Regions from separate parts of the Leisingera sp. ABM4_103 genome, predicted to be linked through region 2. Evidence: riboswitches for the same ligand, from Rfam matches in the RefSeq annotation. Region 2 holds a riboswitch; the other holds the start of a gene.
The links. Region 2 has a riboswitch for thiamine pyrophosphate ahead of thiB (thiamine ABC transporter substrate binding subunit). Riboswitches for the same ligand answer to the same signal wherever they lie in the genome.
Positions count from the first base shown of each region.

Region 1: it holds a riboswitch for thiamine pyrophosphate, as region 2 does, so the genes downstream of both, thiC (phosphomethylpyrimidine synthase ThiC) here and thiB (thiamine ABC transporter substrate binding subunit) in region 2, are expected to answer to the same signal.

Region 1 is NZ_JBSWTU010000005.1:120,772-128,540, reverse strand. It holds gene ACXAED_RS02265 (thiazole synthase) at 1-283, opposite strand, end outside; gene thiS (sulfur carrier protein ThiS) at 285-482, opposite strand; gene ACXAED_RS02255 (FAD-dependent oxidoreductase) at 451-1,419, opposite strand; gene thiC (phosphomethylpyrimidine synthase ThiC) at 1,416-3,230, opposite strand; TPP riboswitch at 3,364-3,492, opposite strand; gene bioB (biotin synthase BioB) at 3,706-4,683, shown strand; gene ACXAED_RS02240 (8-amino-7-oxononanoate synthase) at 4,683-5,822, shown strand; gene bioD (dethiobiotin synthase) at 5,819-6,445, shown strand; gene bioA (adenosylmethionine--8-amino-7-oxononanoate transaminase) at 6,442-7,740, shown strand; gene ACXAED_RS02225 (pimeloyl-ACP methyl esterase BioG family protein) at 7,744-7,769, shown strand, end outside.
Region 2 is NZ_JBSWTU010000005.1:1,418,455-1,426,223, forward strand. It holds gene ACXAED_RS08365 (DMT family transporter) at 1-637, opposite strand, end outside; gene ACXAED_RS08370 (malonate--CoA ligase) at 732-2,234, shown strand; gene ACXAED_RS08375 (cation efflux transmembrane domain-containing protein) at 2,327-2,965, opposite strand; gene ACXAED_RS08380 (MerR family transcriptional regulator) at 3,039-3,455, shown strand; gene aroC (chorismate synthase) at 3,521-4,621, opposite strand; TPP riboswitch at 4,851-4,942, shown strand; gene thiB (thiamine ABC transporter substrate binding subunit) at 4,975-5,952, shown strand; gene ACXAED_RS08395 (thiamine/thiamine pyrophosphate ABC transporter permease ThiP) at 5,928-7,484, shown strand; gene ACXAED_RS08400 (thiamine ABC transporter ATP-binding protein) at 7,471-7,769, shown strand, end outside.

The DNA.
Region 1 (7,769 bases), 1.3 Mb from region 2:
GCTTGATCCAATCTGTTTCAAACAGCTCCCGCGCCATACGGGCGGTGGTCACCGCCTCCTGCACCGAATGGCAGCCGGCGGTGTTGGGAAGGATGCGGCAGCCAGTCTCCCTCAGCCCCTCCCAGAACCCGGCGCCGGAGCCGTCGGCGGTCTCGCGGCGCAAGGAGACAGTAATGATCTCCGTGCCACTGGATGCCACCGCCTCAGCCAGCACCGCAGGCGAGGGATATTGTGCAGTGCCCAACAGCAGCCGCGAGGCAATCTCTGTTCCGTAAACTTTCATCTCAGCCTCCCTGCATCGGGGCCAGAACCTCCAGCCGGTCGCCTTCGGCCAGAAGCACCCCCTCCCGCTTGCCGCGGGCAATGAATGTGCCGTTCAGCGCGGTCGCAACGGCGGAGCAGGCAAAGCCCAGCTCATCCAGGACCGTCTGAAGGTCGGTTGCGGACACGTCACGCGGTTCGGCGTTCACGATGATCTTCATCTGATATCTCCGGTATCAAGCGGTCAGCGGCCTGCCGTGCCATTGCGGGGGCAAGCAGGAAGCCGTGCCGGTACAGGCCATTGAGGTAAAGCGTCCCGTCCTGTGCGGTCAGCCGCGGCAGGTTGTCCGGGAAGGCCGGGCGCAGCCCCGCGCCGGTCTCCACGACGCTGGCCTCCGCAAAGGCCGGGTGCAGGGCAAAGGCGGCACTCAGCAGCTCGCTGAGCGAGCGCAGGGTGATGGCACGGTCCGAGCTGCTCTCGATCATGGTGCCGCCGATCATGAAATACCCGTCCCCGCGGGGAACGAGATACAGCGGCATCCGCGGATGCAGCAGGCGCAGGGTGCGGCTGATCTCCACCTCCGGGCAGTGCAGGATGGCCATCTCGCCGCGCACCGGGCGCAAGGAAGGCAACGGCGCCGCCATGCCGGTGCAGTCCAGCGTGACGCGGGCCGGGGCAGGGGAGCCATAACGGATCTCTACCCCTATTTCCTGCACCGTCGCAGTCAGGTCCCGCAAAGCCCGCCGCGGGTCTAGATGGGCTTCCTTCTCAAAGAACAGCCCTTGCGCAAACCGCCCCGCCAGTGCCGGCTCCAGCTCGCCAATCTCCGCCCCGTCCACACCCCGGTGACCGGTGGTGCGGCGGGCAAAGCGGGTAAGCTCCGCCCGGTCGCGGGCAGGCGCCACCACCAGCGTGCCGCGCCTGTGGACGGTCGTGACCTTGGCCCACCAATCGAAGGCGCGGCTGCCGAGGGTTATGACGTCATCCTCGGCGCTTTCGCGTTCGCACCAGGGGGCCAGCATGCCGCCCGCAAAGCGCGCGACGCTGCTGGCCCCGGGCGTCTCGCCCCGCTCATAGAGGGTGACTGCCGCCCCGCGCTGCGCCAGCTCATAGGCGCAGGCGAGGCCGGCAAGGCCTGCGCCTGCGATGGTGATCATTCCGCCGGTTCCGCTGCTTCAGCGGCAGGCACGTACAGCTCACCGCCCTCGCGGAACTTGGCGGCCATCGCCTCCATGCCCTCTTTCTGCGCTTCCGAGCGGATGTCGTGGCTGATCCGCATCGAGCAGAATTTCGGCCCGCACATGGAGCAGAAATGCGCCACCTTATGGGCCTGTTTCGGCAGGGTCTGGTCGTGGAACTCACGCGCGGTATCCGGGTCCAGCGACAGGTTGAACTGATCCTCCCAGCGGAACTCGAACCGCGCCCGGCTCAGTGCATCGTCGCGGCGCTGGGCGCCCGGCAGGCCCTTGGCCAGATCGGCGGCATGGGCGGCGATCTTATAGGTGATCACGCCTGTCTTGACGTCGTCACGGTCGGGCAGGCCCAGGTGCTCCTTGGGTGTCACGTAGCACAGCATGGCGCAGCCGAACCAGCCGATCATGGCGGCTCCGATGCCAGAGGTGATATGGTCATAGCCCGGCGCGATGTCGGTGGTCAGCGGCCCAAGCGTATAGAAGGGCGCCTCGTGGCAGCACTCCAGCTGCTTGTCCATGTTCTCCTTGATCTTGTGCATGGCGACATGGCCCGGCCCCTCGATCATCACCTGGCAGTCCTTGGCCCAGGCAATCTTGGTCAGTTCACCGAGGGTCTCCAGCTCGGCAAACTGCGCCTCGTCATTGGCGTCCGCGATGGAGCCCGGGCGCAAGCCATCACCCAAGCTGAAGCTCACGTCATACTGGCGGCAGATGTCGCAGATTTCCTCGAAATGCTCGTACAGGAAGCTCTCCTTGTGGTGATGCAGGCACCACTTGGCCATGATCGAGCCGCCGCGCGAGACGATGCCCGTCACCCGGTTCACCGTCATCGGCACCATGTGCAGCCGCACGCCCGCGTGGATGGTGAAGTAGTCGACGCCCTGTTCCGCCTGCTCGATCAGCGTGTCGCGGAAAACTTCCCAGGTCAGGTCCTCGGCGATGCCATTGACCTTCTCCAGCGCCTGGTAGATCGGCACGGTGCCGATCGGGACCGGCGAGTTGCGCACGATCCATTCGCGGGTGTTGTGAATGTTGCGGCCCGTCGACAGGTCCATCACCGTGTCGGCACCCCAGCGGATCGCCCAGACCAGCTTGTCCACCTCTTCCTCCATCGAGGAGGTGACGGCCGAGGTGCCCATATTGGCGTTGATCTTCACCTTGAAATTGCGGCCGATGATCATCGGCTCGATTTCCGGGTGGTTGATGTTGGCGGGGATGATGGCGCGGCCGGCGGCAATTTCCTGGCGCACGAATTCCGGTGTCACGTAGTCGGGGATGTTGGCGCCGAAATCATTGCCGTCGCGTTTGGCGTGGCAGGGGGACAGCTCGCGCAGCTGATTTTCGCGGATCGCCACGAATTCCATTTCCGGCGTGATTAGCCCTGCACGGGCATAGGCCAGCTGGGTCGGCGCTTTGCCATCCTTGCCGCGCAGGGGGGCGGGTTTCACCGGGAACTCCGGCGTCAGCCGGTCGCCCTCGACAAAGCCGTTGTCCTCCGGCTTAACATCGCGGCCCTGGTAGCTTTCGACGTCGCCGCGTGCCTCAATCCACTGGCGGCGCAGCGCTGGAAGGCCTTCGCGGATGTCGGTCAGCACATCCGGGTCGGTGTAGGGCCCGGAGCTGTCATAGACCGGCAGCGGCGCTTCGCCCGCGGTGGGGTGGGTGGAGATTTCGCGCATCGGCACGCGGATGTCCTGATGGACCTCGCCGCTGACGTAGATCTTGCGCGACGCGGGCAATGCGCCCGTCGTAATCTTGGGGTTGGGGACGTTCATTTTTGGTGCTCCTCGAAGCCTAAACTCAGAAAAGACACCAGGTGAGTTTTGGCTCGGGAAACCGGCAGGCATGGGGCCTGCTTGACCGGAATGCGCCCGTTTCAAACGGCTGTCCCCGCGGGGACAAGGGGCCAAAAGGCGCGTCCTAGCTTCCTACGCCAGTGTCAACTGGGTCAGGTTCAAAGGGTCGCGCCGCCGGTCCGGGCTGCCCCGCACCATGACGCCTCTCAGTCCCTTGGGCGGGACTCCCCTGCGTGCCTATAGGGCTAGGGGAGGGGCGGGGTTCGCGTCAACCGCTATTTTCATAGATTATTTTTTGGCATTATCTTCAGTGCGATACTGGTCTTAAGGAGGCATCTACGAGGCAAATCGCTGCAGCGCAGCTTTGGTGCTTGATCGGCGCCCTCAAAATTATCTATAAAAACCGGAAACGCCATCCGCGCATGGCCAACAGGTATAGAGAACAGGAGACAGCATGCTGGACGCTGCACCCATCCGCACCGACTGGACCCGCGAGGAAGCGGAAGCGATTTACAACAAGCCTTTTATGGACTTGCTGTTTCAGGCGCACACCGTGCACCGGCAGTATTTCGACCCCAACCAGGTGCAGAAATCCAAGCTTCTCAGCATCAAGACCGGCGGCTGCGCCGAGGATTGCGCCTATTGCTCCCAGTCGGCGCGCAACGGCGCGCAGCTGTCGGCGTCCAAGCTGATCGAGGTGCAGCGGGTGATTGCCGAGGCCAAGAAAGCCAAGGAAGGCGGCGCGACGCGCTATTGCATGGGGGCCGCCTGGCGCTCGCCCAAGGACCGCGACATGGCGGCGCTGGAAGCGATGGTGCAGGGCGTCAAGGACCTGGGCATGGAAACCTGCATGACCCTGGGCATGCTGGACGAGGAACAGGTGTTCCGCCTGCGCGATGCTGGTCTGGACTACTACAACCACAACATCGACACCTCCGAGCGCTACTACTCCGAGATCATCACAACTCGCACCTTCGCCGACCGGATCGACACCCTGAACCGGGTGCGCGAGGCGGGCATCAAGGTCTGCTCCGGCGGCATTGTCGGCATGGGCGAGCAGCAGCTGGACCGCATCGACATGATGCTGGCACTGGCAACGCTGGAGGTGCACCCGGATTCGGTGCCGGTCAACATGCTGATCCCGATCGCCGACACGCCGCTGGCCAATGTCGAGAAGCTGGACCCGATCGAATTCGTCCGCTCCGTGGCGCTGGCCCGCATCCTGATGCCGAAATCCCACGTGCGCCTGTCCGCAGGCCGCACCGATATGTCGGACGAGATGCAGGCAATGTGTTTCTTTGCCGGTGCCAACTCGATCTTTGTGGGCGACACGCTGCTGACCGCGGACAACCCCGAAGAGGACAAGGACCAGCAGCTGTTTGACCGTCTGGGCATCACCGCCATGGCCGCGGGCTGCGACGGCAGCCGCTGATGGCGGGCGCCTTCCCGAGGCATGAGAAATCGCTGGAAGCGCTGCGCACGCGCGGGCGCTACCGGCAATTGATGCCGCGGGACGGGCATGACTTTGCCTCCAACGACTACCTTGGGCTGGCGGGCAGTGAAGTGCTGCGCGCCGCTGCCGCAGATGCGCTGGCGCGCGGGGTGCCGGTGGGGGCAGGCGGCTCGCGCCTGCTGCGCGGCAATGATGCAGAACATCAGCTTCTGGAAGCCGAGGCTGCGGAGTTTTTCGGCACCGAGGCCGCGTTGTTCATGGGCGGCGGGTTCAACGCCAATCAGGCGATTTTCTCCACCCTGCCGCAGCAGGGCGATCTGGTGCTGTATGACGCGCTGATCCATGCCAGCACCCATGACGGGATGCGGCTGGGCCGGGCCGAGACGCGCAACTTTGCCCACAGCGACGCGGAGGACGCTGCGCGGGTACTGAAAGCCTGGCGCGCGGAAGGCGGCGGAGGCCAGGTCTGGATCGCGGTTGAGGCGGTCTATTCCATGGACGGAGACCTCGCTCCGCTGGAGGCGCTGATGGCCCTGGCCGATGCCGAAGGCGCCGTGCTGGTGGTGGATGAAGCGCATTCCTCCGGCGTGTTTGGCGATCTGGGCCGCGGGCTGGCGCATGAAGTTGCCCACCTTCCGAATGTCCTGTCCCTGCACACCTGCGGCAAGGCTTTGGGTGCCTCTGGCGCTCTGATTTGCGGCCAGCGGGTGCTGATCGAGACGCTGATCAACAAGGCGCGCGGGTTCATCTTTGCCACGGCCCCGTCGCCGCTGAACGCGGCACTGGTGCGGGCGGCGTTGCAGGAGCTGCAACAGAACCCGGGCCGCCGCGAACAGGCGTGGCAGGGGATCACCCATGCGCAAGGCGAAGCCAAGCGCCTGTGCGGGCTGGACGGGTTCCAGAGCCAGATCCTGCCGGTGGTGATTGGCGATGACAAACGCACCATGGCGCTGGCCTCCGCCCTGCAGGGCCGCGGCTATGACATTCGCGGCATCCGCCCGCCGACAGTGCCGCGCGGCACCTCTCGGCTGCGGCTGTCGATCACGTTGAACACGGGGGCAGAGGTCATCACCCGGATGTTCGAGGACCTCGCCCGGGAAATGGAGAGTGCAGCATGAGCGCGCTGATCGTGACTGGAACCGACACCGGCATCGGCAAGACTATTTTCTCGGCCGGCCTGGTGCAGGCACTGGGCGCCACTTATTGGAAGCCGGTGCAATCGGGGCTGGAGGAAGAGACCGACAGCCAGATCGTCTCCCGCCTGTCGGGCCGCCCGGCGCTGCCCGAGGGCTACCTGCTGCAACTGCCCGCCTCGCCGCACCTGTCGGCGGAGGCCGAGGGTGTTGAGATCGACCCGGACGCGTTGCCCTTGCCAGAGACCGAGGGCGTGCTGGTCGCCGAAGGCGCGGGCGGGCTGATGGTGCCGCTGAACCGGGAGGTCCTGTATCTTGACCTCTTCGCGCGCTGGCGAGCCCCGGTAATCCTGTGCGCACGGACGCAGCTGGGAACGATCAACCACACGCTGCTGTCGCTGAAAGCGCTTCGGGATGCGGGCTGTACCGTTGTGGGCGTTGCTTTCATCGGCGACGCGGAGCCGGCGGTGGAGGAAACCATCTGCCAGTTCGGCCAGGTGGCACATCTGGGGCGGCTGCCTGTCCTGGGCGAGCTGACCTCCGACGCGCTGGCCGTGGCCTTTCAGGCCAGCATCCGCATGGACCTGATCAAGGAGGCCCTGGCATGAGCGCCGCTGACCTCAGCCAGCTGGAATTCGACCAGCAGCACCTCTGGCATCCTTACACCAATGTTGCCAAACCCGGACCGACCTTCGTGGTGAAGGAAAGCGAGGGTGTGCATATCACACTGGATGACGGCACCCGGCTGATCGACGCCATGTCGTCCTGGTGGTGCATGATGCACGGCCACAAGAACCCGGCGATCACCAAGGCGATTCACGACCAGCTCGACACCCTGCCGCATGTGATGTTCGGCGGGCTGACCCATGACCCGGCCATCGACCTTGGCCGCAAGCTGCTGGAGATCACGCCCGAAAGCCTCACCCGTATCTTCTACTGCGACTCTGGCTCGGTCTCGGTCGAGGTGGCGATGAAAATGGCAGTGCAGTACCAGCACGCCATCGGCCAGGCGGATCGCAAGGAGTTTGCCACCATCCGCTCCGGCTATCACGGCGACACCTGGAAGGCGATGAGCGTCTGCGACCCGGACACCGGTATGCACCACCTGTTCCAGGGCGCGCTGAGCGTGCAGCACTTCGTCTCCCGCCCGCCGGTCCGCATCCATGAGGAGTGGGTCGACGATCCGGCACGGAACGGTTTGGGAGAACTGCGCGCCGTCTTAGAGGCCAATGCGCAGAAGATCGCAGCGTTTATCCTGGAGCCCGTCGTTCAGGGCACAGGCGGCATGTATTTCTATCATCCGGAATACCTGAACCAGGCGCGTGCCTTGTGTGATGAACTGGGTATCCTCTTGATCTTTGACGAGATCGCCACCGGTTTTGGCCGCACGGGGGAGCTGTTTGCCACCAATTTCTGCACCGTCGAGCCGGATATCATCTGCCTTGGCAAGGGGCTGACGGGCGGGCATATCTCTTTCGCCTGCACCATGACCAATGACCGCGTGGCGGAGGGTATCGGCGGCGGCAATCCCGGCCTGTTCATGCACGGGCCGACCTATATGGGCAACCCGCTGGCCTGTGCTGCGGCCAAGGCGTCGCTTGACCTGCTCACGGGCCAGGACTGGCGCGGCACCGTGGCCGCACTCGGCGAGCAGATGGAGGCGGAACTGGCCCCGGCGCGCGATCTTCCCAACGTGGCGGACGTGCGGGTGCTGGGGGCCATTGGCGTGATCGAGATGAAGCACCGCGTCTCGGCGGATGAGGCCCACGCCCGCGCGCATGAGATGGGTGTGTTCCTGCGCCCCTTTGGCACCAACATCTATACCATGCCCCCGTTCATCACGACGCCGGATCAGCTGAGCGAAATCACCGCCGGCATGCTTCGGCTGGCGCGGGAGCTGTAGGGAATGGAGTTCCGCTGGATCAAACAGAA
Region 2 (7,769 bases):
GCATCACCCAGCCAAAGGGCGCGGTCAGCAGCGCGAGGCCGGAGGCGGTCAGCGAGAAGTAGAACACGATGGCCGCGGTATGCTCCGACTGCACCATGCGGCGGATGTGGATTTGCACGAAGCCGCGGGCGACGGTGGCGGCGACCACCAGCAGCACCCCCAGCATGGCGCCATCCTCCAGATCGCCGCCAAGGCGGGGCCAGATCATGATCAGCACACCCAGCAGGCCGATGGCCACAGCGCTGATCCTTACCATGCGGATGGTCTCGCCCAGGAACAGCGCTGCCAGAATCAGCGTGAAGATCGGGGTGGCGTATCCGATGGCGGTGACCTCAGGCAGCGGCAGCAGCGCCAGCCCCATGAAAGTCATCCCCATCGCCGAGGTGCCGACCAGCCCGCGCCACACGTGAAACATTGGCTTTTTGGTGATCAGGCCGTGCCGCAGCTCTCCGCGCGCGACGAGCCAGGCGACGATGACCGGGATAGCAAAGAAGGAGCGGAAGAACACGGCCTCTCCCGCCGGCACGGTTTCGGAGGTGGCCTTGATGATCCCGGACAGCGCGGTGAACAGCGCAATTGCGGTCACTTTCAGCAGGACCGCCAGAACAGGCCGATGCGATGTTAAGGATTCCGCCATGGCGCGACCCTGCGCCCAAGCGCCGCAAAGATCAATGGCTTGATTTCGGCACGCGGGGGCGCGCAAATGGCGCCGACAGATGAAGGAGCCGCCGATGTATGACGCCAACCACCTGATCCGCCAGCTGCACGTGTCGTCCCTGGGGCGGGAGGACGATGTCTTTGCCAGGCTTCCCGGTGGCGGCACGGTTACCTTTGGCGCGCTGTTTGCCGGGGCGGAGCGGATGGCGGCGGCGCTAGCGGGCCAGGGGGTGCAGCCGGGGGACCGGGTGGCGGTGCAGGTTCAGAAAACCATCCAGGCGATTGAGCTTTACCTGGGTACGGTGATGGCGGGCGGCATCTTTCTGCCCTTGAACACTGCTTATACCGGGCCGGAGGTCGCCTATTTCGTCGGCGATGCAACGCCCCGGGTGGTGGTCTGCGATCCTGCACGGCGGGAGGAGATCAGCGCGGTCTCCGGGGAGGCCAAGGTGCTGACACTGGATGCGGCGGGGCAGGGCAGCTTGCGGGATCTGGCGGACGGGCAGGGCGGCTTTGATCCGATGGCCCGGCAGGCGGATGATCTTGCGGCGATTCTCTACACCTCAGGCACCACCGGCCGCTCCAAGGGTGCTATGCTGAGCCATGATAACCTTGCCTCCAATTCGCTGACCCTGCGGGATTACTGGCGGTTCACCAAGGACGACGTGCTGATCCATGCGCTGCCGATCTTCCACACCCACGGGCTGTTTGTGGCGACCAATGTGGCGCTGTTTGCGGGTAGCCAGGCGGTGTTTCTGCCGGGGTTCGATGCCGATGCCATTCTTGAGGCGATGCCCAACGCCACGGCGCTGATGGGGGTGCCGACGTTCTATACCCGGCTGCTGGCGGATGACCGGCTGACGCCGGAGCGCGCTGCAAATATGCGGCTTTTCATCTCCGGCTCCGCACCGTTGCTGGTGGACACCCACGAGCAGTGGGAGGCCCGCACCGGCCACCGCATCCTGGAACGCTACGGGATGACCGAAACCAACATGAGCACGTCGAACCCCTATGACGGAGAGCGCCGGGCCGGCACTGTCGGTTTCCCGCTGCCTGGGGTGGCGGCACGGGTGATCCGGGACGGAGCTGAGGTGCCCGCCGGAGAGATCGGTGTGCTGGAGGTGCGCGGGCCGAACGTGTTTCAGGGCTATTGGCAGATGCCCGAAAAGACGGCGGAGGAGCTGCAGCCGGACGGATGGTTCATCACCGGCGACATGGCGAAGGTTGATGCCGATGGCTATGTCACCATTGTCGGGCGCGAGAAAGATCTGATCATCACCGGCGGCTTCAACGTCTACCCCAAGGAAGTGGAGAGCCTGATCGACGACCTGCCTGGCGTGCTGGAAAGCGCGGTGATCGGGGTGCCGCATCCAGACTTTGGCGAGGGTGTGGTGGCCGTGGTGGTGCCGGAGGGTGAGGGCACCAGCGCGGCGGCGATCAAGGCGGCGCTGTCCGGGCAATTGGCCAAGTTCAAGCAGCCCAAGGAGATCCTCCTGCTGGACGCGCTGCCGCGCAACACCATGGGAAAGGTGCAGAAGAAAGCCCTGCGTGAGGAATTCGCAGAGCTGTTTGGTTAGTACCTGATCCGCCCGGCCGATAGGCCGGGCTGCGCCTGCCTGCCCACGGCAGGCGCATTCGCGCCCGCCCAGACAGGCGCAGCCCTCAAGTCTTAAGACGAGTGCGCTGCCGTATGCGCCTCTTCCTCGCGCCATTCCCGCACCGCCTGCACCAGGATCTGGAAGGCGGAGTTCAGGAACAGCCCGCCCATGATCCCGGCCACAATGAGGTCGGGCCAGCCGGTAGCGGTGCCCCAGACGCCAAGCGCCGCGATCATCACCGCTACGTTACCGATGGCGTCATTGCGCGAGCACAGCCAGACCGAGCGCACATTGGCGTCGCCGTCCTTGTAGCGTGCCAAGAGCAGCACCGAGATCAGGTTGGCCGCCAGCGCCATGAAGCCGATCACCCCCATGATATGGGCCTGCGGCACGCCGACGTAAAACACCTGATAGATCGTGGAGCCGAACACCCAGAGTCCCATCAGCAGGAGGCTGATTCCCTTGCCGAGTGCCGCCAGCGCGCGGGTGCGCAGGGTGGCGCCGATCACCGCCAGCGAGATGCCATAGGTCAGCGCATCGCCCAGAAAGTCCAAGGCGTCCGCCTTCAGCGCCTGGCTGCCGGACAGCTGGCCCGCGCCCATTTCCACCGCGAACATGCCGGCGTTGATGGCGATCACCAGCCAAAGCCTGCGTTTGTAGTCCGCCGATACCCCGTCAAACCGGGCCTCATGATTGCAGCAGCCTGCCATTGCTCTTGTCCTCATCCCTGATTCGAGATCAATTTAGGGCCTCTAGTCACTAGAGCATCAAGAGGTCATTGCGATGTTTTCCATCGGTCAGCTGTCCAAGGCCACCGGCGTGAAGGTTCCGACCATCCGCTATTACGAGGAGATCGGCCTGCTGCCGGAACCGGGCCGCAATGCCGGCAACCAGCGCCGCTACGGGCAGGACGGCATGCAGGCGCTGGGCTTCATCAAGCACGCCCGGGACCTTGGCTTTTCGCTGGAGGACATCAAGGCGCTGATGGGGCTGGACGGGCAGCTGGGCGATGATTGCGCCGAGGCCGACCGGCTCGCCCGCAGCCAGCTGCGGAACGTGCGCGCGCGGATTGCGAGGCTGGAGCGCCTGGCCGCGGAACTGGAGCGGATCAGCCACCTGTGCGACGGCGGCAATGGCGGCTGCTGCAAGGTGCTGACCGCGCTGGGCGATCACAGCCAATGCGCAAGTGAGCATGATTGAGGACGCAGGCTGAGAGGAATTGCCCGAACTGCACTCGGGCAAACTCCTTTGTTAGAGCCTGATCTTTAGCCGATGCGGCCCTGGTTTTCGCCGATCTGACCGCGGTGCAGCAGCAGGTGGTCCAGGATCACGCAGGCCATCATTGCCTCCGCCACCGGCACCGCGCGGATGCCGACGCAGGGGTCGTGGCGGCCCTTGGTGATCACCTCGGTGGCGGAGCCGTCCTTGCGGATCGACTTGCGCGGGGTGAGGATCGAGGACGTCGGCTTCACCGCAAAACGCACCACCACATCCTGCCCGGTGGAGATGCCGCCGAGGATGCCGCCGGCGTGGTTGGAGGAGTATTCGGGGCCGTTTGCGCCCATGAAGATCTCGTCAGCGTTTTCCGAGCCCTTCAGGCGCGCGGCGTTCATGCCCTCGCCGATCTCGACGCCCTTCACGGCGTTGATCGACATCATCGCGGCGGCCAGATCGGTGTCGAGCTTGCCATACACCGGCGCGCCGATGCCGGCGGGAACGCCGCGTGCCACCACCTCGACCACGGCGCCAACCGAGTCATGCGCCTTGCGCAGGGCTTGCAGGTAGTCTTCCCACTCCTGAACCGCGCCTGCGTCGGGGATCCAGAAATCATTCTGTTCAATCGCGTCCCAGTCAAACCGGCTGCGGTCGATCTCCAGCTCACCCATTTGGGTCATGTAGCCCTTGATCTCCAGCCCCGGCACCAGCGCCTTGATTGCTTCACGTGCAACACCGCCGGCCGCAACCCGCGCTGCGGTTTCGCGGGCAGAGGACCGGCCGCCGCCGCGGTAGTCGCGGTTGCCGTATTTCTGGAAATAGGTGATGTCGGCGTGGCCCGGGCGGAAGGTCTGGGAAATCTCGCCGTAGTCCTTGGAGCGCTGGTCGGTGTTTTCGATCATCAGCTGGATCGGGGTGCCGGTCGATTTGCCCTCGAACACGCCGGACAGGATCTTGACCGCGTCGGGCTCGTTGCGCTGGGTGGTGTTCTTGTTCTGGCCGGGGCGGCGCTTGTCGAGCCACTGCTGCAGCATTTCCGGTTCCAGCGGCACATTCGGCGGGCAGCCGTCGACGGTGGCGCCTAGCGCGGGTCCGTGGCTCTCGCCCCAGGTGGTGACGCGGAAGAGGTGTCCAAAGCTGTTCATCGACATGCGGCGCGGTCTCCTTTGGGCCGTGCTTAGCGGGCGGGGGCCTGTCTCTCAAGAGGTTTCCTGTGCGGCAAACCGGGCAGGGGCGCTGCCCCCGCCGCCTGCGGCGGCTACCCCGGGATATTTTCAGCCAGAAGAACAGGGGATCCCGGTTGCGGGCGGTCCAGTTTGCCCGGAGCATAGGTCCTGACGGCGCTTTGGCTTGTTATTGCTGCATCCTGGGTCTAATGTCCGCGCCACCTCGGGGTGCGCCTTGGCGCTGAGATGACACCCGTTGAACCTGAACCGGATCACACCGGCGGAGGGAAGGTACTGGACAGCCTCCACCCTTGCCCAAAGCCGCAAAGGAGGATGGCATGAAACATCTTGCATTTGCAGCGGGACTGCTCGGCGCCTCGGCAGCGTTTGCCGACACGCCCGAACTGGTCGTTTACACCTATGACAGCTTTGTTTCCGACTGGGGCCCGGGCCCGGCGGTGGAGAAAGCCTTTGAAGAGGTCTGCGGCTGCGACCTGAAGCTGGTCGGCGCGGGCGACGGCGCGGCGCTGCTGGCGCGGGTCAAGCTGGAGGGCGAACGCTCGGACGCTGACGTCGTGCTGGGCCTCGACACCAACCTGACCTCGGCGGCCAAGGAAACCGGCTTGTTTGCCGAGCATTCGGTCAGCGCCGATTACGCGCTGCCGGTTGAATGGAACGACGCGACCTTTGTGCCCTATGACTGGGGCTACTTTGCCTTTGTCCATAACGCTGACGCCGCGGCGCCTGCGGATTTCAAGGCGCTGGCCGCCAGCGACAAGAAGATCGTGATCCAGGACCCGCGCTCCTCGACCCCCGGGCTGGGCCTGCTGCTGTGGGTGAAGGCGGCCTATGGCGATGAGGCGCCGGAGATCTGGAAGGGTCTTTCCGACAATGTCGTGACCGTGACCAAGGGCTGGTCCGAGGCCTATGGCATGTTCCTGGAGGGCGAGGCTGACATGGTTCTCTCCTACACCACCTCGCCTGCGTATCACCTGATTGCGGAGGAAGATGGCTCCAAGGCGGCGGCGGCCTTTGATGAGGGCCATTACATGCAGGTGGAAGTTGCCGGCAAGCTGGCAAACAGCGACCAGCCGGAGCTGGCGGACCAGTTTCTGGCCTTCATGGTGTCGGACGCGTTCCAGTCGGTCATCCCGACCACCAACTGGATGTATCCGGCGGTGACACCGGCGGCGGGTCTGCCGGAAGGATTCGACACCCTGATCGCGCCGGAGAAATCGCTGCTGCTGAGCGAGTCTGAAGCGGCTGAGGTCCGTGATGCGGCGCTGGGCGAATGGCTGGACGCGCTCAGCCAGTAAGCGCCTTTCCCGGGATCAGCGCAGCCCTGCTGGTGGCTGCGCTGATCTTGGGGACGCTGGGGGCTGTGGCCCTCAGGGCGGAGGCCGGCAGCGGGTTTGGCGCCAGTGACTGGGCCGCGCTGCGGTTCACGCTGACACAGGCAAGCCTGTCGGCGCTCTTGAGCGTCGGCCTTGCCGTTCCCGTCGCCCGCGCGCTGGCGCGGCGGCGGTTTCCGGGGCGGAGCCTGTTGATTGCCCTGTTGGGCGCGCCGTTCATCCTGCCGGTGATTGTTGCCATTCTTGGCCTGTTGGCGGTCTTTGGCCGCGCTGGCTGGTTGAGCCAGGGGCTGATTTCCCTCGGGTTAGAGCCTGTTCAGATCTACGGCCTGCACGGGGTGGTGCTGGCGCATGTGTTTTTCAACCTGCCGCTGGCGACCCGGCTGATCCTGCAAGGCTGGCAGGAGATCCCCGCCGAACGCTTCCGCCTGGCGGCGCAGCTCGATGCCGGGCCGCTGGCGATGTGGCGGCTGCTGGAAGGGCCGATGCTGCGGCGGGTGGCGCCGGGGGCGCTGGCGGTGGTCTTTGCCATTTGCTTGTCGAGCTTTGCGGTGGCGCTGACCTTGGGGGGCGGCCCCCGGGCCACCACGATTGAGCTGGCAATCTATCAGGCGTTCCGGTTTGATTTCGACCTGGGCCGGGCGGCGCTGTTGTCGGGCCTGCAGCTACTGCTGACAGGCGCCGCCGCGATGGTGGCGCTGCGGGTTTCGGCGGGTGAGGGTTTTGGTGCCGGGCTGGACCGCGTGGTGCGGCGCTGGGACGGGCAGAGCGCCTCGGCGCGCGGCCTGGATGGCTTTTGGATTGTGCTGTCCGCTGCCTTTCTGCTGCTGCCGCTGACGGCAATTGTGCTGGCCGGGCTGCCGGGGCTGGCGGGCTTGAAAGGCACGGCCTGGCAGGCTGCCGGGACCTCCATTCTGGTGGCTGCGCTCAGCACCGTGATCCTGCTGCTGCTGGCCCTGCCGATGGCCGCCGCCGTGGCGGCGGGGCGGAACGGCGTGACCGAGCTGTCCGGTATCCTGGGGCTTGCGGCCTCACCGCTGGTGATCGGCACCGGGCTGTTCATTCTGATCTACCCCATAGCCGATCCGTTTGCGCTGGCGCTGCCGGTGACGGCGATGGTCAATGCGGTGATGGCGCTGCCTTTCGCGATGCGGATCCTAGTGCCGCGGGCGCGCGAGGTGCTGGCGCGTTATGGCCGCCTGTCGCTGTCGCTGGACATGCGGGGCTGGGCTTTTGTCCGGCGGGTCTACCTGCCGCGGATGCGGGCGCAGACGGGGTTTGCCGCCGGGCTGGCGGCTGCGCTGTCGATGGGCGATCTGGGGGTGGTGGCGCTGTTTGCAGATCCGGACTTCGCGACGCTGCCGCTGCAGATCTACCGCTTGATGGGGGCCTACCGGATGGAAGCGGCTGCGGCTGCGGCGCTGCTCTTGCTGATTCTGTCGATGGGGGCATTCTGGATCTTGGACCGCGGGGGACGCTGGCATGCTGAGGCTTGAGACCTGCCGGATCATGAACGGCGATTACGCGGTGGAGGCGGACCTGGAGATCAGCCCCGGCGCTTGCGTGGCGGTGATCGGCCCGTCCGGTGCCGGGAAGTCCACGCTGGTGGAGGCGGTTGCCGGTTTTCTGCCGGTCACCCGCGGGCGGATTTCGTGGAACGGGTCGGACCTGACGCACAGGCCGCCGGGCAAGCGTCCGGTGGCGATGCTGTTTCAAGACGGCAACCTGTTCCCGCATATGACTGTGGCGCAGAATGTGGGCTTGGGGCTGCATGCGAACCT